DNA from 3 places in the Pseudoalteromonas marina genome. Region 1 is predicted to be linked to each of the others. Evidence: predicted binding sites of a transcription regulator. Region 1 holds the regulator's gene; each other region holds the start of a gene.
What was found. The regulator LexA, encoded in region 1, represses DNA repair genes until DNA is damaged. The targets are predictions, from matches to a motif close to TACTGTATNNNNATACAGTA.

Region 1 (7,004 bases):
AGTTATAAGTGGGGTAGATAAAAAATGCGCAAAGGTTATCTTAGTCGGATTAGTTACTTGTGAAACAATATTATCAATTGATGCGACGTAATCGCTGCTTTTAAAGGGGTTAGCCAGGGTGCGTGTTGCTAAGTGTTTACCATGTACTTTTTCAAGCGGAATAGCGCTCATAACCAAACCGCCAAGCAACCAAGCTAGTATTTGTATTCCTAATAAATAGCCCAACCATTTATGAAGTTTACGTGCTGGTTTAAAAATTTTTTTCATGTGTGTTTATCTTATTATTTTTACAAGACATTTTACGCGATGGTTGAGCAAGGTGAGTGCGACAAAATGTCGCACTAGTGCATTAAAATAGCGTTTCAGCACAATAGCGCCAATTGTAAGTAGCAATCGCACTCTAAAATAAGAGTATTACCATATAAAACGTCTATTTATAGGGTGTTGATTTGGTATAAAGGTAAAACTGCGTTAAAGTTTGCATGGTAACCATTAGAGGATAAATACGAGACAATGTCGGAAATTCAATTTTTAAATGTAGATCTAGAGCTTGAGTCAAAACAAGATATTAGTGTGCTGGTGGCCGACCTAAAAAAAGTCGCAACGATTTTACATTATGACAAAGACGAATACCGTCAATTAGCACGTATTGAGGTAGCTGGCGATGTAAAATCACCAGACAAAGCAATAAACCATATATGTGAGCTTATTGAGTCATGTTCACGCAATGCATTAAAGCAATGGTTGAGCTGCTCACGTAGAACGTTTGATATAGGGTTTGAGTCAGGCACGTCGCCAAAGTGTTTTAATCAAGCTTTACATGCAGATACACTACTGCGTATATCTGCTATTGGCGCGGGTATGGAAATAACAATTTACCCTCTCGAAAAATAACTTACGCCTTTCGCTCAACAACGGCTGCGGTCATTTTTGATACGCAGCACAGCTCGTTGCGGCTGTTTGTGATTTTTATTTCCCAAACAGAGCTTCGTTTTCCAATATGAAATGCGCGTGCTGTTGCCGTTAATGTACCATTGCGAGAAGCCTTTAAATGGCTTGCACTTATTTCTTGCCCAACACAGTAAAACTTTGTGAAATCAACCACAAAATTAGCAGCATAGCTCGCTACGGTTTCGGCGAGTACAACGTTTGCGCCGCCATGAACCATGCCAATAGGGTTATGGTGTGCAGGGATTGCAGGCATAGTTGCTACTAAGTAATCGTCGCCTATCTCTGTTATTTCGATTCCCATGGTTTTCATTAGCGTCCCTTGGCCATTAATGCCTTCGTCCAATTGTTTACACAATGCTAATGTAATGGGTTGATACCAAATACTCATATAGATTTCCTTAAATTTATTGTAGCAAGTTACTATTTTTATAGGCTATTTTAGAAAGCCTCTAAAATGTACACGTAAGGAAGTAATTTAGCTATTTGAACGGATAATTTAAATTTGCGATTTTTATTTAACTGTATATACTCACAGTTAAATGTACTGTATGGAAAACCAGTTGTATGCGCCCATTAACTAAACGCCAAGCTCAAATACTCGAATTAATTAAAGTGTTTATTAAAGACACTGGTATGCCGCCTACACGTGCCGAAATAGCACAAACGTTAGGGTTTAAAAGTGCAAATGCCGCTGAGGAACATTTAAAAGCCCTTGCCAAAAAAGGGGTGATTAAAATGAAACCTGGCGCAAGCCGTGGAATTCAACTTGTTGAAGAAGAGGAGCCAGAACAATTAGGTTTACCGCTTATTGGCCGAGTTGCGGCAGGTTCCCCTATTTTGGCGCAAGAACATGTTGAAAGCCACTGTAAAATTGACCCATTAATGTTTAAACCAGCTGCCGACTTTTTACTGCGCGTAAACGGTATGAGTATGAAAGATATAGGCATTATGGATGGCGATTTACTTGCTGTGCATAAAACACAAGTGGCTGAAAATGGTCAAGTTGTGGTTGCCCGTGTTGATGACGATGTAACCGTAAAACGCATTGAAAAAGCGGGTCGTCAGGTGTTGCTTCATGCCGAAAATGACGAGTTTGCACCAATTAAGGTCGATCTTGAAACTGAGTCGTTCAACATTGAAGGCTTGGCAGTGGGTGTAATTCGTAACGCGGACTGGATGTAGTTCTTTCTTATTTTATAAAAAGCGCACTTTTTTGGTGCGCTTTTTTTATTTTTAAAATTTTGTTTGTTTTTTATTCACACTCTTTCATTTCATCCTTAGCCCTTACCACCTCTCGATTTGAGCCATTTTCTTCTACGTTCAACTAAGCCAACTCTCTACTTTTTATATATTTATTGTTTGTTTTTAATACAAAAAACTTGCATGGTGGTTAAATATTAACTAATTGTTAATAAGCTGACGCTGGCAATACTCATCGCTTTTAAGTTTTGAGCACACACAATTAACTTTTGCTAGCGCAGTGAATGCCAATTTTTATAAATAAAACGGCATTAATAAAAAAATAAAAATAACGAATTGGCGTTTAAGCCGTATGCCTCTTCGCTTTGCACTAGCAACAGCATCAAAGGAGTCGTCACATGGGTAAACTTAGTTGTACCTTGTGGCTTATATTGTGTGTTTTTCCGCAGTTAGCCTTGGCAAATAGCCAATTTAATATGCGTAAAGGCGTTACAGATATAAGTGAAAATGTTTACGAATTACACATGACCATATTTTTTATATGTTGTGTGATTGGGATAATAGTGTTTGCCATTATGCTTTGGGCACTCATTCATCATCGCAAATCTAAAGGAGCGGTTCCCGCTCAATTCCACGAAAGCACCAAAGTAGAAATTCTTTGGACCGCCATTCCATTTGTTATTTTAATTGCTATGGCAGTGCCAGCTACAAAAACGTTAATAGCGATGGAAGATGCCAGTAAAGCCGACTTAACAATTAAAGTTACAGGTTCACAGTGGAAATGGCATTATGAATACATGGGAGAAGATGTAGAGTTTTACTCAATGCTTGCAACTCCTCAGGATGAAATAACTAATTTAGCTGATAAAAACCCAAATTATCTACTTGAGGTAGACAAACCCCTCGTACTGCCAATTAATCAAAAAATTCGTTTTTTAATGACCTCAGATGATGTTATCCACTCTTGGTGGGTACCAGACTTTGCCGTTAAAAAAGACGCCAATCCAGGCTTTATTAACGAAACATGGACCAACATAAACGAAGAAGGTATTTACCGAGGTCAGTGTGCTGAGCTGTGCGGTAAAGATCACGGGTTTATGCCCGTTGTGGTAGAGGCCAAATCTGAGGCTGACTTTAAAGTATGGTTGGCCGATGCTAAAAAAGCTAAGCAACAAGCAGCTTTAGCTGATGCCGCTTTACTTGATCAAACATTACCTAAAGAAGAGCTAATGGAGCTGGGTGCTCAAGTATACATGGCAAGTTGTGCAGCATGTCATCAACCTACGGGGTTAGGGCTACCGGGCGTATTTCCGGCTCTAAAAGGCAGCCCAATTGTACTTGGCGATATCAAAGGTCATATAGACATACTTATTCATGGGAGCCCAGGTACGGCAATGCAATCATTTGCCAAGCAGTTATCTATAAAACAATTGGCTGCGGTTATTACTTACAAGCGAAATGCATGGGGTAACGATACCGGTGATGTTATTCAGCCTAGTGAGATTCAAGCAGCACTTGATGCCGACGTGGAGGCTAACTAATGAGTAGCATAGCAGAACAACCAAACGCCAATGAAGCGCATCATGCTCATCATCCAGCTAAAGGCTTCAAGCGCTGGCTTTATACAACAAATCATAAAGATATTGGCAGTTTATATTTAATATTTTCGTTGACCATGTTTTTAATTGGTGGCGCCATGGCTATGGTGATCAGGGCCGAATTATTTCAGCCAGGGTTGCAGTTGGTCGATCCCCACTTTTTTAATCAAATGACTACAGTTCACGGTTTAATAATGGTGTTTGGCGCCGTTATGCCTGCCTTTACGGGATTAGCCAATTGGATGATACCGTTAATGATAGGTGCGCCAGATATGGCATTACCTAGAATGAATAACTGGAGCTTTTGGATTTTACCTTTCGCATTCTTAATTTTGCTTGCTTCTTTATTTATGCCTGGAGGAGGTCCTGCTTTTGGCTGGACCTTCTATGCTCCGCTTTCAACCACATACAGTAACGACAATACTGCCTTGTTTGTATTTGCGGTGCACATTATGGGTATTAGCTCAATTATGGGTGCTATTAATGTGGTTGTGACTATAGTTAATTTGCGTGCACCTGGCATGACGTGGATGAAACTCCCCCTGTTTGTATGGACATGGCTAATAACGGCATTTTTACTCATTGCTGTTATGCCCGTTTTGGCAGGGGCGGTGACCATGGTTTTAACCGATAAATATTTTGCGACTAGCTTTTTTGATGCAGCCGGCGGTGGCGATCCGGTGATGTTCCAGCATATATTTTGGTTTTTTGGTCACCCCGAAGTTTACATCATGATTTTGCCAGCGTTTGGTATCATTTCAACCATAGTGCCTACTTTTTCGCGCAAAAAGCTATTTGGCTATGCATCTATGGTTTATGCAACGTCATCTATAGCATTGTTAAGCTTTATTGTGTGGGCGCATCACATGTTTACCACCGGTATGCCGGTAGCTGCAGAGCTATTTTTTATGTACTCCACAATGCTGATATCGGTACCTACTGGCGTGAAAGTATTTAATTGGGTAGCCACCATGTGGCGCGGTTCTATTAGCTTTGAAGTCCCTATGATGTTCAGTATTGCTTTTATAGTACTGTTCACATTAGGTGGTTTTTCAGGGTTGATGCTTGCTATTACTCCCGCTGATTTTCAATACCACGACACTTATTTTGTAGTGGCTCATTTTCATTATGTGTTAGTGACAGGGGCGGTATTTTCAATCATGGCCGGTGCTTATTACTGGCTGCCAAAATGGACTGGCAATATGTTTAATATCACGCTGGCTAAGTGGCATTTTTGGTTGTCGTTAGTCAGTGTAAATGTGCTGTTTTTTCCAATGCATTTTGTGGGTTTGGCTGGTATGCCTCGTCGTATTCCTGATTATGCACTGCAATTTGCAGACTTCAACGCAATTATAAGTATTGGTGGTTTTGCATTTGGTTTATCTCAGCTGTTGTTTGTAGTGGTTGTTTTTAAATGTGCAAGAGGCGGCGAAAAAGTCCCTGCAAAAGTGTGGGATGGCGCTGAAGGGTTAGAGTGGGAAGTTGAATCCCCTGCGCCTTACCATACCTTTTCAACACCACCGGAAATTAAATAATGACCCACGCACCGCTCCTTAAACGCTTGATTATTATCAGCATAGGTATGTTTGCGTTTGCGTTTGCCTTAGTGCCGTTATACGACGTGTTTTGTGACTTAACCGGGCTAAATGGTAAGCCATCGTTAGAGCAAGCGCAGCAAAGTAGCGTGATTGAGCAAACAAGGGACGTTAGCGTGAGTTTTACAACTCATGCACAAAGCGGTGCACCTTTTGAGGTGAAATCAAAAGAGTACAGTGTGGTTGTGAAACCCGGAGAAATGCGAGAAGTCGTTTTTAGCGCAAAAAATAGTAGTGAACTCGATAAAGTTATGCAGGCAGTACCGTCTGTTTCACCAGGCAAAGCGGCAAAATATTTACATAAAATGGCCTGCTTTTGCTTTGATCAACAACCCCTAAAAGCGGGGGAAGAGCTCGAATTTAAATTGCTTTTTTATGTTGATACAGCGCTTCCAAGTGATGTTGAAGAGCTAACTTTGTCTTACACCGTATTTGATATTAGTGAGCAACTAGTTGCCAGTAATAACTAGCAACAAACACTAGTGCGAAACTAGGAGCAAGTAAAATGAATCAAGAACATGAGCATTATTACGTACCAGAGCAAAGCCCGTGGCCCATTGTAGGAGCGGTTGCGTTGTTTTTTATCGCCGTAGGCGCAGGCTTAACAGTTATGGAAGTTGGCAAGGAAGGGGGGAACGGTGTTTATTTACTTTATGCCGGTATAGCCGTTCTTTTATATATGTTATTTGGCTGGTTTAAAAATGTTATTCACGAGTCAGGCCAAGGGTTGTACTCAGCACAAATGGATCGTTCTTTTCGACAAGGCATGAGCTGGTTCATTTTTTCTGAGGTTATGTTTTTTATGGCCTTTTTTGGTGCGTTATTTTATGCACGTATGATTTCGGTGCCCTGGTTGGGGGGCGCGGGTAACAATGCTATGACTAATGAAGTGTTGTGGCCTACCTTTGAAGCTATGTGGCCTTTGGTTGTTACACCTTCCGGTGACACAACCCAAGCTATGGGGTGGCAAGGCCTACCATTGATCAATACGTTAATTTTAATCGCTTCATCGGTCACGTTACATTTTGCTCATGTTGCAATGGAAAACAACAAACGTAAACCACTGAAAGTGTTTTTAGGACTTACGGTGTTATTAGGCGTGTGCTTTTTAGCATTGCAAGTAGAGGAATACGTTCATGCATACAATGACTTAAATTTAACATTAGATGCCGGTGTGTACGGTAATACATTCTTTTTGCTTACAGGCTTTCATGGCATGCATGTCACACTCGGAGCCATACTTTTATTTGTCATTTTAATACGAATATTAAAAGGTCATTTTACCAAAGAAAAGCACTTTGCGTTTCAAGCTGCTGCTTGGTATTGGCATTTTGTTGATGTGGTATGGCTGTGTTTATTTGTGTTTGTATATGTGCTGTAACGTTTATGGGCGAGCTATTTGCCTTTATATAACCGAGCTTAACTGCTGCGATTGCAACCACTAATACAACAACCGAAAACAACACTCGGCGCCCTAAAAAGTGAGACATAGGTCGCCCGTTTGTTTTCCCAGACACCATAATAAATAGCGCTCTAAATAAGTTAAAAAGTATAAACATTAGTAACAGTACAATAATAATTTTAATAATCACTGAGTTGACCCTTTATGCAAGTAGTTTTAAGGCACAAACAAAAGCTTAGTTCAATAATCACAATTTGT
Region 2 (7,004 bases), on a different contig from region 1:
TTGGGGGTATTTAATTGCCCGTGAGCACATAGATATGCAAACGACAACAGATCCGTTTGCGTTTAGCTGCGAGTTTGAGCCTAACTTTCCATCGTTTATGCCGCTGCATGAATGGATACCGAGCTTTTTTGAAGCCACTGGCGATTGCGGTAACATAGATTGGGAGTTTTTATCGCTCAGTATGCCGGCTTGGATGGAAATTATTTTTGGGCTATTCGCTCTAACATTTTTTATTGTATTAGGTAGTCGCTTAATACTAAAAAGAACGGTTTAATAATTATGTTTACCTTTTTTTCTAGCCAACTTAAACAGTTGCAACATTTAAAAATACGCGAGAGACAGCTTGTTATAGCACGTTCTTTATCAATGCTGTCACCTACCGACCGTGTATTACTGCGTATTATAAAGATATTACTATTAAGCCCGTTGTTTTTAATATTTACACTTTTTGAAGGTTGGATAATCATTCCCTTTTTAATACTCGGAGGGCTTTTTTATCCGTTATTAACCGCTCCGGTCGATATAAATTTTGCCAGAAAAAACTTAGACGAAGCACTACAACAACATGAAAAGGGCGCTTAGCGCCCTTTTGCTAAAGTTTAACTTTTCCTTCTAACTTACCCATTACTTTTTTGCCAATCCCCTTCACTTTGGCCAAGTCCTCAAGGCTTGTAAATGAACCATTTTCATCTCGGTAATTTACTATTGCTTGTGCTTTCTTTTTACCAATTCCAGGAAGTTTAGCCAACATTTTTGCATCTGCATCATTAATACTTACCGCTTCGATGGGAGCCATAGATTTGCTCACTTCAGGTAATTGCGCGTAAGAGGTAGTAATGGGTAGGATACTTAGCAAACTTGCTATAAGTAAAAGTTTAAATATTTTCATTTATTCGTCCTTATTGTCCATTTTAGAACATATTTATTTTAATTATTAGGGAAGACCATAAATGACAAACGCGAGGCTAGCCACTTTGGAAGTACCTAAATGCATTATCACTTTTATCCGAAATCCTTAAAATGCAGCTGGTACAACCAAGTGATATATTAAATAAAGTTAAGTTACCGTTTTTTGTCAAATTTAAGACACTTAAAAATTACAACTCTGCGCTTGCATATTTACTTGCAAACCTTTACTGTATATAAAAACAGTAATCTTATGGTTTTTTATAAACCACAGTGCCAAGCAAGTTTGCAGGAGAAATCATGGCTGTTGTTGTTAAATATGTTGTAGAACGAAACGGAGTCGAGCGTATGACGTTTACTACTAAGAAAGAAGCTGATGCCTATGACAAAATGCTAGACATAGCAGAATCACTTGAGCTGATGCTAGAAAAAGTAGACGTGCCATTGAGTGAGCAACAAATAGAATCGCTTGCGTTAGAAATAGCAAAAAGTAAAGACGACTTTATGTCGGTACTTAAAGGTGCTAAAGAGCCTACGACTAAAGCGGCAAGTAAAAATAAAAAATCAGATAACGTTGCATCTATTGACGATAACAACGCTAAACAAGCAAGCTAAACATTTTGCAAATAAAAAGGGAGCAACTTAGTTGCTCCCTTTTTTATAGCTTTTATAAAAAACGAATATTAATTAAAGCTCTTTTTCAACTTCATCAAATAACGTTGTTATATCTGAGTTAGGCTCATTGGTTGCTAAACTTACAACTACAATAGCAATACTTGCAAGTATAAAGCCTGGGACAATTTCGTACATTACGCTACTTAAACTTTCACCGTTGATTGTGAATGGGCCGTAAATCCATAGTAAAACAGTAACTGCACCCACAACCATACCTGAAAGCGCACCCGCAAAGTTCATACGTTTCCAGTAAAGGCTAAACAATACAAGCGGTCCAAATGCAGCACCAAAGCCTGCCCATGCATTACTCACTAAGTCTAAAATAGAGCTGTCTCTATCGTATGCGAGGTAAATAGCAAGTATTGCAACAATAGACACACTAATGCGCCCTACTAATACAAGCTCTGCGTCACTGGCTTCTTTACGTAAAAATGTTTTGTAAAAATCTTCAGTTAGTGAGCTTGAGCTTACTAATAGCTGAGACGAAATTGTACTCATTATTGCAGCTAATATTGCCGCAAGTAAAAAGCCAGCAATAAGTGGATGAAACAACAGCTCTGACAGGATCAAGAATATAGTTTCAGGATCATCCACAACTATATTATTTTCATAAGTGTATGCTGCACCAAAAATACCCGTACCTACTGCACCAATTGCAGCGACAATCATCCAAGACATACCAATACGACGTGCTGTTGGCATATCTTTAACACTGCGCACCGACATAAAGCGAACAATGATATGTGGTTGACCAAAGTAACCCAAGCCCCACGCCATTGCTGAAATAATACCTAGCGCAGACCCTGCGCCTATCCAACTTAGCATGTCTGGATTAACACTGTTTAGGGTTGACTGCAGTGGTTGCTCTAATAAAGAGTAAGCTACAGCGGGTACTAAAATAAGTGCTATAAACATAATACAGCCTTGCACGAAGTCAGTTAAGCTAACCGCTAAAAAGCCGCCAAAGAGTGTATACAAAACAACAACACCCGTTGTGATGTATAGCCCCATTTCGTAGCTTAAGCCAAATGAGCTTTCAAATAGTTTACCACCGGCAACAACACCTGAAGAGGTATACAGTGTGAAGAACACAATAATTACAACAGCCGACACAACACGGAGTAAATTTGATTTATCGTTAAATCGGTTAGAAAAGTAATCAGGGATGGTAATAGAGTCATTCGCTTTTTCAGTGTAAACCCTTAAACGCGGCGCGACTAAAAAGTAGTTTAACCATGCACCGGCAATTAAGCCAAATGCAATCCACGTGCTACTTAAGCCAGTAACAAACATGGCGCCAGGTAACCCCATTAAAATCCAGCCACTCATATCTGAAGCACCCGCTGAAAGTGCTGCAACACTTGGCGACAAGTTTCTACCACCCAGCATATAACCAGAAACATCACTTGTTGACTGCTTATAGGCATATAAACCAATACCTAACATAACAACAAAGTATAGTGACAATGAAATAATCATTCCTGTTTCCAAATTCGCCTCCATAAAACAATTAAAAGTAGCAGGCTTTTGATCCGAATATTGACTCTTAAAATTTTATAATAAAGTCACTATTAGGATAAAAGCATTCCTTCGGACTATATCATGCTTGTAACAAAAATCTCTATTTGTTGTATTTTCTTAGTTTAAAAATAATCATGTTGAAAACAATTGCTAAAAAAACTTTTTTACACGCAAAAAAATAGCCAAACGCTTTTATTTAATAATGATATTTTATTATTTAGTAAAATATACAGCATGCTATTTTGTATGTTTTCTAATATATTATTACAATAGCGACTGACTCGACTGACACGGATTTTTTTATGTATTTTTATGCTGCGCGCCAACCTATTTTAAATCGTGATAAAGAGCTTATCGGTTATGAGCTTTTATTTCGTGATGGCGTAGATAATGTATTTCCCAATATAGATGGTGACGAAGCAACTACACGCTTAATTGAAGGCAGTCAGTTTAACTTTGGTTTAGAAGACTTAACCGATAACAAACCGGCTTATATTAACTTTACACTAGAAACCTTACTTAAGGGTTACCCTACCCTGTTAGGTAAAGACACCATTGTTGTAGAAATACTTGAGACAATTCAACCGGGTAAACGTTTACTTGCGATTGTTAAAAATCTCAAAGACAAAGGCTACACCATCGCGCTCGATGATTACATTCACCAGCCGGTATGGCGCCACTTTTATCCGTTTATCGATATTATTAAAATCGACTTTTTAACGTGTGATTTAGCAACAATAAAAACTATTATAAAAGAGCTAAAGGCGCACCCTCATATAAAGCTTTTAGCTGAAAAAGTAGAAACCTACGAAGCATATAGCTTAGCGTTAGAGCTTGGCTTTGATTATTTTCAAGGGTTTTTCTTTTCAAAACCAGAAATGGTGCAAAGTAAAGCGTTACCACCATCAGAAATGGCACTTGCAGAATTACTTTACCAAACGTCAAGCGTAGAGATGGACCTAAAAAAAATCACCGATGTATTTGAGCGCGACGTAAACCTGTCTTACAAACTACTTAGATACTCAAACTCAGCAGCCTTTGCACGACGAGCTGAAATAAGCACTATAAAACAAGCACTTATTGTTTTAGGTGCCCAAGAGATCAAAAAACTTCTCTCTTTGTTATTTGCTGCACAAGTATCGGCTGATAAACCGGTAGAGTTAATTAGGCTATCACTTACACGCGCTCGCTTTTGTGAACTGTTAGCTATTTCACATGGCCAAATGAAAGACACCGGCATGGCATTTTTAACCGGTATGATGTCGTTAATGGATGCTATTTTAGATGAAAGTATGCAAAGCGTGATGCAAAAGCTTCCTTTATCTAACGATATTAAGGCAGCTCTGTTAGATAACGAGGGGTTATTAGCGCAATACTTGAACCTTGTTAAACATTACGAAAAGGCTGATTGGTCACAAGCAAACGACATTTCAACAGCACTTAATATTGCCGATAAAGTACCTGATGCGTATCACGAGGCACTTAGTTGGGTGAACGAGCAAATGAGCTTGATGGTTAATACCTAATACTTGCCAAGCATTATTCTATAAAAACGCCAGCATTAAGCTGGCGTTTTTATTTTGATTTGGCTTATAAACTTTCTAAAAAATCTTCATCAAAGTCGGCAGGCTCTTCTTTAATTGGCGGGTTGCCATCGTAAAGTTCGAATAACTGACGCTGAAAATAAATATCTTTTACAAATAAATACGGGTCAAGTGAATCATTTAAAAGGCCTTCTTGCGCCATTAATGAAGCACGCGCTTCTACCGCTTTTAACGCAAATACTAGCACCGTTTGTGGCGTAGTTAAGGCAATTTCAGGCAGAACAAAGTTGTCTACTACGTCACCGGTTAAGTTTCTTGCTGTAGTAGGCCCCATTGCAGGTAGCATTAAGTATGCACCATCACCAATGCCCCACACACCCATTGTTTGGCCAAAATCTTCATCTACTCGATTTAAGCCAAGCGAGCTAGCTACATCAAAAATACCAAAAATGCCCACGGTAGAATTCACTAAAAAGCGCGCAAGGCTAACACTTGCATTACCCGGTTTACCCTGTAGCCCCGCATTTACCATATCAACCGGTGCCGTTAGGTTATCAGTGAAGTGAACAATGCTTTGACGCACAGGCACAGGAGTCACAGCAACATAACCAACCGCTGCTGGGCGAAGTATGTAAGCGTCTAAAACATCCATATTAAAGTCATACAACGGACGGTTAATACTTTGCAGTGGATCTCTTTCATCAACTTTGCTTTCTGGTACTTGCGCACAACCGGCCAGTATCAAAAAGCTTAAAAAAGCTAAACTTTGTCTTAACATTTTTCGTCCTTAAGGTATTAATGTATCTATTTTAAGTTGGTATTCACTTACACTTTCACGCTTTAATGAGCCAGAATGCCCTTCTAATTCACCTGAACTTGGCATAACAGAGTCATCAAGCGAAATACGCGCCGATATAATAATATCTTCTGCGCTAGATAAGTTCATACCTTCAACCATGGCAGTACTGTCGTTTAACTCAACTGTAACAGGGAATGAATATGAAGTGAGTTTTACAGCAGCAATCGGCATTGGCGAACCATTTGCCGCTTTTGCAAATACAAATAAAGTCCCCTTTTCAGGCAGTTTATTTATAAGCTCACTGGCAACATTAACGGTAACAGCAATGCTGTTGGCTTTAGTTACTGGCATTACCGAGCCTTCGCTTTGCATTTGCAGTTCAATATCTGCAATACGCTGAGATATTAAACCATAGCGAGAATCATTTTTTTCCATACTGGCTAGCAATACTTCAAAGGCGGCTTTAGCTTGAGGCCAGTCTTTTCGCTCGTAAGCAATGAGCGCTAATAACGAAATAGCATCTAAGTTTGTCGGTTCTGCGTTTAATACTTTAGACAACATACCCGCTGCACGCGTCATATTCGCTTCGCTGCCTTCAAGTAGCAAAATTTGGCTGTAACTTATTAACACCTGTTTATTATCAGGGTTCATGCGCAGTGCTTTATCAAATGATTGCTGAGCCATATCAAACTCATTCAGTGACATAGCAACACGACCAAGTAACATCCATGCCATTTCATCATCGCCTGAACGGCTTAACTTGGTGCGTAACGCCAGTGCAAATGCTTGTAGCTCGTTTTGAGTAAGCTGCTCGCCTTTTTGCATCACAGCGCGCTCACCGTATTCGGTCAGGTTATCCATGGCATCGTGCCATGCTGAAATTTGCTGTTGACTACCCGTTAAACTGTAAAAAATACCGCTTAGTGCAATAACAAATGCGCCGCCTGTCAGGGCAAAAATACGGTTGTTACCTTTGCTAATTAATGATTTTTCTGGTGAAAGCTCATTAAGCAACCGGCGTTTTAGTTCAACTATCGATTCAGAATAGTTAGCATCATCTATACGTTGATTATCTAAATCGGTCTTTAAATCAACCAAACGTTGTTCGTAAATACTTATAAGCTCGGCATTTGCGTTGTGAGTAATTGTTTTAACACGCTCTTTTTGTAAAAAAGGCAGCATAACAAACGCCAGTGCAATCAGTGTGAGTAAAGCAAAACACGCCCACATTAAAATCATTTAATTTTGCTCCTGACGTTTATTTTGTTCAATTAGCTTATTTAAAAGTACTTCATCTTGGTTGCTCCAGGTCTGCTTTACAGACGCTTTACGCTGACGAATGACAATAAAACCAAACCCAACAATAACAATTAATACCGGCAATACCCAAAGCACCAGTGTTGCAGGGGTCACAGGTGGGTCGTAATGAACAAAGTAACCATAGCGGTCAATCATGTAGTCAATAACTTCATCTTTTGTGTTGCCTTCTTTAACTAGCTCTACCACTCTTTCACGAAGGTCTTTGGCAACAATAGCGTCAGAATCAGCAATGTTTTGAT
Region 3 (7,004 bases), on a different contig from region 1:
GTAGTATCTGCATCAATAAGTGCTAACGCTTCGTGGGCTTGTGTTATTAAATTTTGCGCCTTTTCTTTAGCGCCTAGCATACCTAATAACGCCGGGTATGTCGCTTTATTCGCTTCTATATCTGAGCCTTGTGGTTTACCTAGTATAAAGGTGTCACCTTCCACGTCTAAAATATCGTCGTGTACTTGAAATGCCAGCCCTATAGCATACCCAAAAACGCTCAAGTTTTCTAAAGTTTGTTCATCTGCTTTTTCACTGCACAGTGCACCTAGTGTTATAGCACAGTTAATTAGTGCACCGGTTTTTAACTTATGGATGCGCTCAAGCTCTTGTACAGAAACAGCTTTGTCAGTTGCGGCAATGTCTAAACCTTGTCCTGCCACCATCCCTTCAATACCTGATGCATGTGCAAGTGCAGCAATCATTTTTACTTGTGATTGCGCTGAGCAATTAAAGTTATGTGTGGCTATAAGTTCAAAGGCGAGAGTTTGTAATGCATCACCCGCTAAAATGGCTTGCGCTTCGCCATACACAATATGGCAAGTGGGGTAGCCGCGGCGTAAATCGTCATCATCCATAGCTGGTAGGTCGTCATGTACTAATGAATAACTATGAATGCATTCTATGGCTGCAGCCAAAACGTCTAAGTCACTTTTTTTAGCGCCTAGCATTTCACCAACAGCGTACACCAAAAAAGGGCGCAGCCTTTTTCCACCATTAAATAAGCTGTAATGAGTGGCTTCTTTTATTGTTTTATCGCTATCGAGCGGTTGTTCAAAGTAGCTATTGAGTGTAGTAGCTACATCTATTTGAGCACGTTCAATATAGTCTTTTATGCTCACAACTATTCCATATCATTATTAAAGTTTGTAAGTGCTGACTTTTCGCTATTGCCCATTAAAATAGAAACTTTTTGTTCTGCTTGCTGTAGTTTTTCAGATGACGCACCAGCGAGTGCAATACCACGCTCGAACTGCTTTAATGATTGTTCAAGCGATAAATCACCTTGTTCCATTTCACTAACAATTGTTGATAATTCTTCTAGTGCTTTTTCGAAACTTAAGTTTTCAGGTTTTTTAGTCGCCATCTTTATTTCAGCTTACATGATAAATTTAGGAGCCAATTTTAGGGGGAATGCTAAACTAGGTCAAAGGATGATATGAGTTTTTTACATTTAGCACGATTAATCGCGTGTTAATCAGTGTTATTAGTCAGGAAAACTCGATAATTAGGCAGTGCGCCTAACTTGATATAAAATAATAAATATAACTTTTATGTTTATTTACAAAAATGACTTAAGCAATTCAGTATGTTGCCGATAAGCAGTTAATAATAAAAAGTTTATGATAAGGCATTTAAACATGAAATCTCTGGAGGAAATGTGGATTTAGCAACCATAATAGGGATCCTAGGCGCAATAGGCTTAATTGTCATGTCTATGTTTATGAGTAGTAGCGGTGAAATGGGCATGTTTGCCGATGCGCCTTCAAGTGTAATTGTATTTGGTGGCTCGCTGTTTATTGTTTTATCAAACTTCACTATGTCTCAGTTTTTAGGGATAGGTAAGGTGGTTGGTAAGGCATTCATGTTTAAAATTGAGTCGCCAGAAGAGTTAATAGAAAAAGCAGTAGAGCTTGCGGATTCTGCCCGTAAAGGTGGCTTTTTAGCACTCGAAGAAGCTGAAATCCCAAACCCATTTATGCGTAAAGGCGTTGACATGCTTGTTGACGGTCATGACGCAGATGTTGTGCGCGCTACACTTCAAAAAGATATTTCCCTAACCACCACCCGTCATGAACTAGGTGCTGGCTTATTTAAAGCACTTGCCGACATAGCTCCCGCAATGGGAATGATTGGTACATTGATAGGCCTCGTTGCCATGTTATCAAACATGGACGACCCCAAAGCTATCGGACCTGCAATGGCCGTGGCACTATTGACCACTCTGTATGGTGCATTTTTGGCGAATGTAGTAGCAATTCCTATTCAGGTAAAACTTGAGCTGCGTAAAGACGAAGAAGCGATGAATCAGCGTTTGATTCTCGATGCTATTTTAGGAATTCAAGATGGTCAAAACCCCAAAGTTATTGAAGGTATTTTGAAAAACTACTTGGCTGAGTCTAAGCGTAAAGTTGATACCGAGGAGTAACCATGTCTGATGAAGAGTGCAAATGCCCACCCCCCGGTTTGCCTGCTTGGATGGGTACATTTGCTGATTTAATGTCGCTATTGATGTGCTTTTTTGTACTCTTATTGGCATTCTCAGAAATGGATGTACTTAAATTTAAACAAATTGCAGGTTCTATGAAGTTTGCTTTTGGTGTGCAAAATAAAATTGAAGTTAAAGATATCCCAAAAGGGACATCGGTTATCGCTATGGAATTTACTCCAGGTAAGCCAGAGCCTACACCCATTGAAACTATTCAACAGCAAACCGTTGAAATGACCCAGCAAATGCTAGAGTTTCAGGCTGGTGATGAAAGTTCAGCGGGCGGCAGGCAAGAACAGCGAGGCGATAAACGTGGCGGTGAATCTAGAAGTACCTCACAAGAGCAGTCATCAGAACAAGCAATATCCGCTGCAGATCAAGAGCAAACAAATGAGCTGGTTAAAAAAATAGCGCAGCAGTTAGAAAGGCAAATAATAGATGGTGCAATAGAACTTGAATCATTAGGTCAGCAAATTATTATTCGTATTAGAGAAAATGGCTCGTTTCCTTCGGGCAGTGCTTTTTTACAACCTAAGTTTAAACCGATTATTCAAGACATTGGCGAACTTTTAAAAGACGTACCAGGTGAAATTACAGTATCAGGGCATACAGATGATTTTCAGGTATCAAATGAGTTATACGTAAATAACTGGGATTTGTCGTCTAAGCGTGCAGTGGCTGTTGCTAGCGAATTGCAAACAGTTCAAGGGTTTGATAAAACACGAATGATGGTTGTAGGGCGAGCTGAAACTCGGCCGCTTGTGCCTAACGAGACAAATGAAGACCGACGCCGGAATCGCCGAGTTGAAATATCTATATTACAAGGTAAGGCAAAAGAGTCTGACCCTATTGATGTGAGATAATTCTCAAATTATAAAGCTGGGCTTAATTAGTAGCCCAGCTTTGAGTTTTACAAATTATAACCACTATCTATTTATTGAACCTGACAATAAATCAAAAACTCTCCCTCTTTAAAATAGTTATGCTAAACTACTGTTCATATAACCAGTTGTAGGCCAGCGCATGAAACTCTACATCGCAGAAAAACCATCACTTGGACGTGCAATTGCAGATGCGCTCCCAAAACCACATAAAAAATACGACGGTTACATTGAAGTCGCCAATGGTGATTGTGTTTCGTGGTGTATTGGCCATTTGTTAGAACAAGCTGAACCTGATGATTACGATGAACGCTATAAAAAATGGCAATTAGAACATCTCCCTATAGTACCTGAGCAATGGCGGTTAAAGGCTAAACCTAAAACTCGTAAGCAATTAACTATTTTAAAAAAGCTAATCAAACAGGCATCAACGTTAGTTCATGCTGGCGATCCCGACCGTGAAGGGCAGTTACTTGTAGATGAGGTGATAGAACAAGCCAAAATAAGCAAAGCTAAAAAGCAAGGTATTCAGCGTCTACTTATAAGCGATTTAAACTTAGCTGCAGTTAAAAAAGCGCTTAGTAGTATGCACTCTAATCGGGAATTTATTCCACTAAGTGTATCAGCACTTGCACGTTCACGAGCTGATTGGCTTTTTGGTATGAACCTCACTCGGGCTTATACTTTAGCGGGACAAAAAGCAGGGTTTGGTAATGTACTCTCAGTTGGGCGCGTACAAACGCCAATTTTGGGCTTAGTGGTAAATCGTGACACAGAAATAGCTAATTTTATATCAAAACCATTTTATGAGGTGCTAGCTAGTTTAGTTACTCCTGAGAAGCAGGTATTTAAAGCAAAGTGGGTACCGAGTAAAGCTTGCGAACCTTATCAAGATGAAGAGGGGCGAGTGCTAAATAAAGCATTGGCCGAAAACGTGGCTTCGCGTATCACTAATCAAACAGGAGAGGTGACATCGCTTGAACAAAAACAAAAAAAGCAAAGTGCACCTCTACCTTATAATCTATCAGCACTGCAAATAGATGCAGCAAAGGCATTTGGTATGGCTGCCCAACAGGTGCTTGATATTTGCCAAACACTTTATGAACGCCATAAATTAATTACTTATCCTCGCTCAGATAATCGATATTTGCCTAAGGAACATCATTTAGATGCACCTTCAATTTTAAAAGCAGTTGCAACTAATGACGGTCAAAAAGTGGAGTTAGTAAATGGTGCAAATACTAAGCAGCGCAGTAAGTGCTTTAATGACTCAAAAGTAGCTGCGCATCACGCTATAGTACCTACGGCAAAGCAATTAAAGTCAGCTAGTTTAGCCAAGGATGAAGCAAAAGTGTATCGGCTTATTTGTAGGCACTATTTGATCCAGTTTTACCCAGACTATATTTATAACGAAACTAAAGCAGAGGTGACAATTGTTGGTGGGTTATTTAAAGCCAACGCTAAACAAGAAGTCAGTTTGGGGTTTAAGGTATTAATGGGTAAATCAGAATTAAAAGAAGAGGCTACTTTACCTTACCTTGAAAAAGGGATGGACCTGGTATGTACACAAGGTGATGTAGTAGAAAAGCTTACTTCACCTCCCGCTCATTTTACTGATGCAACTTTACTAGGTGCTATGACGGGGATTAGCCGTTATGTAAAAGATCCACATATCAAAAAAATATTAAAAGATACTGATGGTTTAGGTACAGAGGCTACTCGTGCAGGCATTATAGAGTTGTTATTTAAACGGCGCTTTTTAAAGCGTGAAGGCAAAACAATCAAAGCCACCGAAACAGGCCTTGCATTAATTAGTGTTTTGCCTGAAGGTTTAGCAAGTCCTGACTTAACAGCAAAGTGGGAGGCGAGTTTAGGCAGTATTGCTCAACAAGCAATGAGCTACCAACAATTTTTACAACCGCTGCTGGTGGAGCTTGAAGGCTTTGTAATGCAAGCAGCTAATTGCGATAGCCATGTATTTTCAAAACTGCCCCAAACACCGCCTAAAAATCGTTTTGCCAAGCGCAGTAAAAAAGCACCATTTAAAAAATCTAGTTATAAAAAGAGCTCAACAACAGTTTAATGGCTGAGCTCTTAAGCGGGATTTATTTTGTATTAAATAATGCAACTGCCGCATTACTCATGGCTTTTATACCAGTAGGTAAAGCTACTTTGTAATCTGGTGCAAATTTACTTGAGTGCAATGAAGGAAGTGTTTCGTTATTTTTCATCGCTTTTGCATATTGTTGTTGGTTAACTCCGCCTAACCAAAATAATGTAATTGGGATATTTTCGTCGGTACGGCCATAAAGACCAAAGTCTTCACCTGCCATTACGGCTTGGGTTTCAAGTACGTTTGTGTCGCCTATCGCATTTTTAATAGCACTTCGCACTATATTAGTCTGCGAAGGATTATTATAAGTAGATGGAATTGATTCATCCTCATGGACTATAACAGCAGGGTAATCGCTTTCATCTAGCCCTGCGCTTTGCGCAATACCTGCGGTTATGCGTTTTATTGCAGCAATTTGTGCATTGCGTACATCTGGGTTGTAACTACGCAGTGTAAGTTGCAGTTTCACTTCATCAGAAATAACATTATGTTTAGAGCCGCCATGTATAGAACCGACTGTTATAACAGATGGTTCTAAAGGTGAAAGTTCGCGACTTGTAATCGTTTGTAAAGCAAGTACTGTGCGCGCAGCAATAACTACCGGGTCAATAGTGGTATGAGGGTACGCGCCATGGCCGCCTTTACCTTTTATATTAATATCAACAGAATCCACACTTGCCATGGTATATTCATTTTTCATAGTTACTTTACCCGCAGGTACACTGGCACTAACATGCAATGCAATAACATGGTCGGGCTTTGCGTATTTACTAAATAAACCCTCATTTAGCATCGCTTTAGCTCCACCTCCAACCTCTTCTGCAGGTTGTGCAACCATCATTAATGTCCCTTTCCATTTATTTTTATGAGTAATGAGTTGCTCAGCAGTGCCTATAAATGAGCTCATATGAATATCATGGCCACAGCCATGCATAACACCAACTTTTGCACCATGCTCGTCAACAACTTTTACAGTTGAAGCGTAGGGTTTACCTGTTTGCTCGGTAATAGGTAAGCCGTCCGTATCTGTGCGTATCATAACTGTTGGGCCATTGCCATTTTTAAAAATACCAACAACACCATACCCACCTACATTATCTGTAACCTCGAATCCAAGCATATTAAGCTTGCTAGCTATTTTTTTACCTGTCTTTTTTTCGCTGTATGAAAGTTCTGGCGATTGATGTAAATCGAGGTAAAACTTTTCAATACTAGGCATTGTTTTGTTTAGGTCTAGGTCAAGTCCTTTGGCTTGCAAAAGCGGAGCTGCAAATAAAAATGCAGCGCTAAGATAAGATAGTTTCATGATTTGCCTCATTAATTGGTAATGTATGCCGAGTGATTTAGTTATACGACTTGTATTTATTATGTTAATCACCATATAAAACCCTAAATAGATAAGTATGGCAATCAATTCAATGAGTAATATAGTAAGTATTAATGCACAAAACCTTCAGCAGGTCCTTGGGGAAACATCACAACAAAAATTAGTATTACTTAACTTTTTCTCACCTCAAAGTCCTGATTGTATTGGGCAGGCTGCAATTTTAGATAAAATAGCAGCTGAATATACAAGCCATATAGTAATAGCAAATTTAGATTGTGATGCAGAGCAAGCACTAGCTTCACAATTAGCACAACAGGTTGGCTTACAAACGCTGCCTACGCTTGTGCTATTAAAAGACTCTGCCCCTGTCGATTTGCTTGCAGGTACTCAAACTGAGGCACAAATACGGGAAGCTCTATCTAAGCACTTACCTGCTCAACAGGATTTGCTATTAGAACAAGCTAAGCAGGCTCT

Region 2: PMAN_RS10095 (YebG family protein) is a predicted target of LexA. The motif match lies at 1,135-1,154, and genes of this name have one in related genera.
Region 3: PMAN_RS11210 (DNA topoisomerase III) is a predicted target of LexA. The motif match lies at 3,201-3,220, and genes of this name have one in related genera.

The regions. Positions count from the first base shown of each region.
Region 1 is NZ_AHCB03000010.1:105,655-112,658, forward strand. Features, by position in the region: gene PMAN_RS14920 (membrane protein) at 1-267, opposite strand, end outside; gene PMAN_RS14925 (hypothetical protein) at 514-894, shown strand; gene PMAN_RS14930 (PaaI family thioesterase) at 896-1,339, opposite strand; gene lexA (transcriptional repressor LexA) at 1,516-2,133, shown strand; gene coxB (cytochrome c oxidase subunit II) at 2,550-3,692, shown strand; gene ctaD (cytochrome c oxidase subunit I) at 3,692-5,284, shown strand; gene PMAN_RS14950 (cytochrome c oxidase assembly protein) at 5,284-5,814, shown strand; gene PMAN_RS14955 (cytochrome c oxidase subunit 3) at 5,850-6,725, shown strand; gene PMAN_RS19235 (DUF2909 domain-containing protein) at 6,625-6,936, opposite strand; gene PMAN_RS14965 (SURF1 family protein) at 6,951-7,004, shown strand, end outside.
Region 2 is NZ_AHCB03000006.1:246,159-253,162, forward strand. Features, by position in the region: gene dsbB (disulfide bond formation protein DsbB) at 1-274, shown strand, start outside; gene PMAN_RS10085 (DUF6170 family protein) at 280-582, shown strand; gene PMAN_RS10090 (ComEA family DNA-binding protein) at 593-889, opposite strand; gene PMAN_RS10095 (YebG family protein) at 1,207-1,521, shown strand; gene putP (sodium/proline symporter PutP) at 1,594-3,072, opposite strand; gene PMAN_RS10105 (EAL and HDOD domain-containing protein) at 3,405-4,628, shown strand; gene PMAN_RS10110 (MlaA family lipoprotein) at 4,693-5,424, opposite strand; gene ccmI (c-type cytochrome biogenesis protein CcmI) at 5,434-6,684, opposite strand; gene PMAN_RS10120 (cytochrome c-type biogenesis protein) at 6,685-7,004, opposite strand, start outside.
Region 3 is NZ_AHCB03000007.1:827-7,830, reverse strand. Features, by position in the region: gene ispA ((2E,6E)-farnesyl diphosphate synthase) at 1-842, opposite strand, end outside; gene PMAN_RS11225 (exodeoxyribonuclease VII small subunit) at 845-1,087, opposite strand; gene pomA (flagellar motor protein PomA) at 1,382-2,149, shown strand; gene PMAN_RS11215 (flagellar motor protein MotB) at 2,152-3,072, shown strand; gene PMAN_RS11210 (DNA topoisomerase III) at 3,233-5,173, shown strand; gene PMAN_RS11205 (M20 metallopeptidase family protein) at 5,196-6,509, opposite strand; gene PMAN_RS11200 (tetratricopeptide repeat protein) at 6,622-7,004, shown strand, end outside.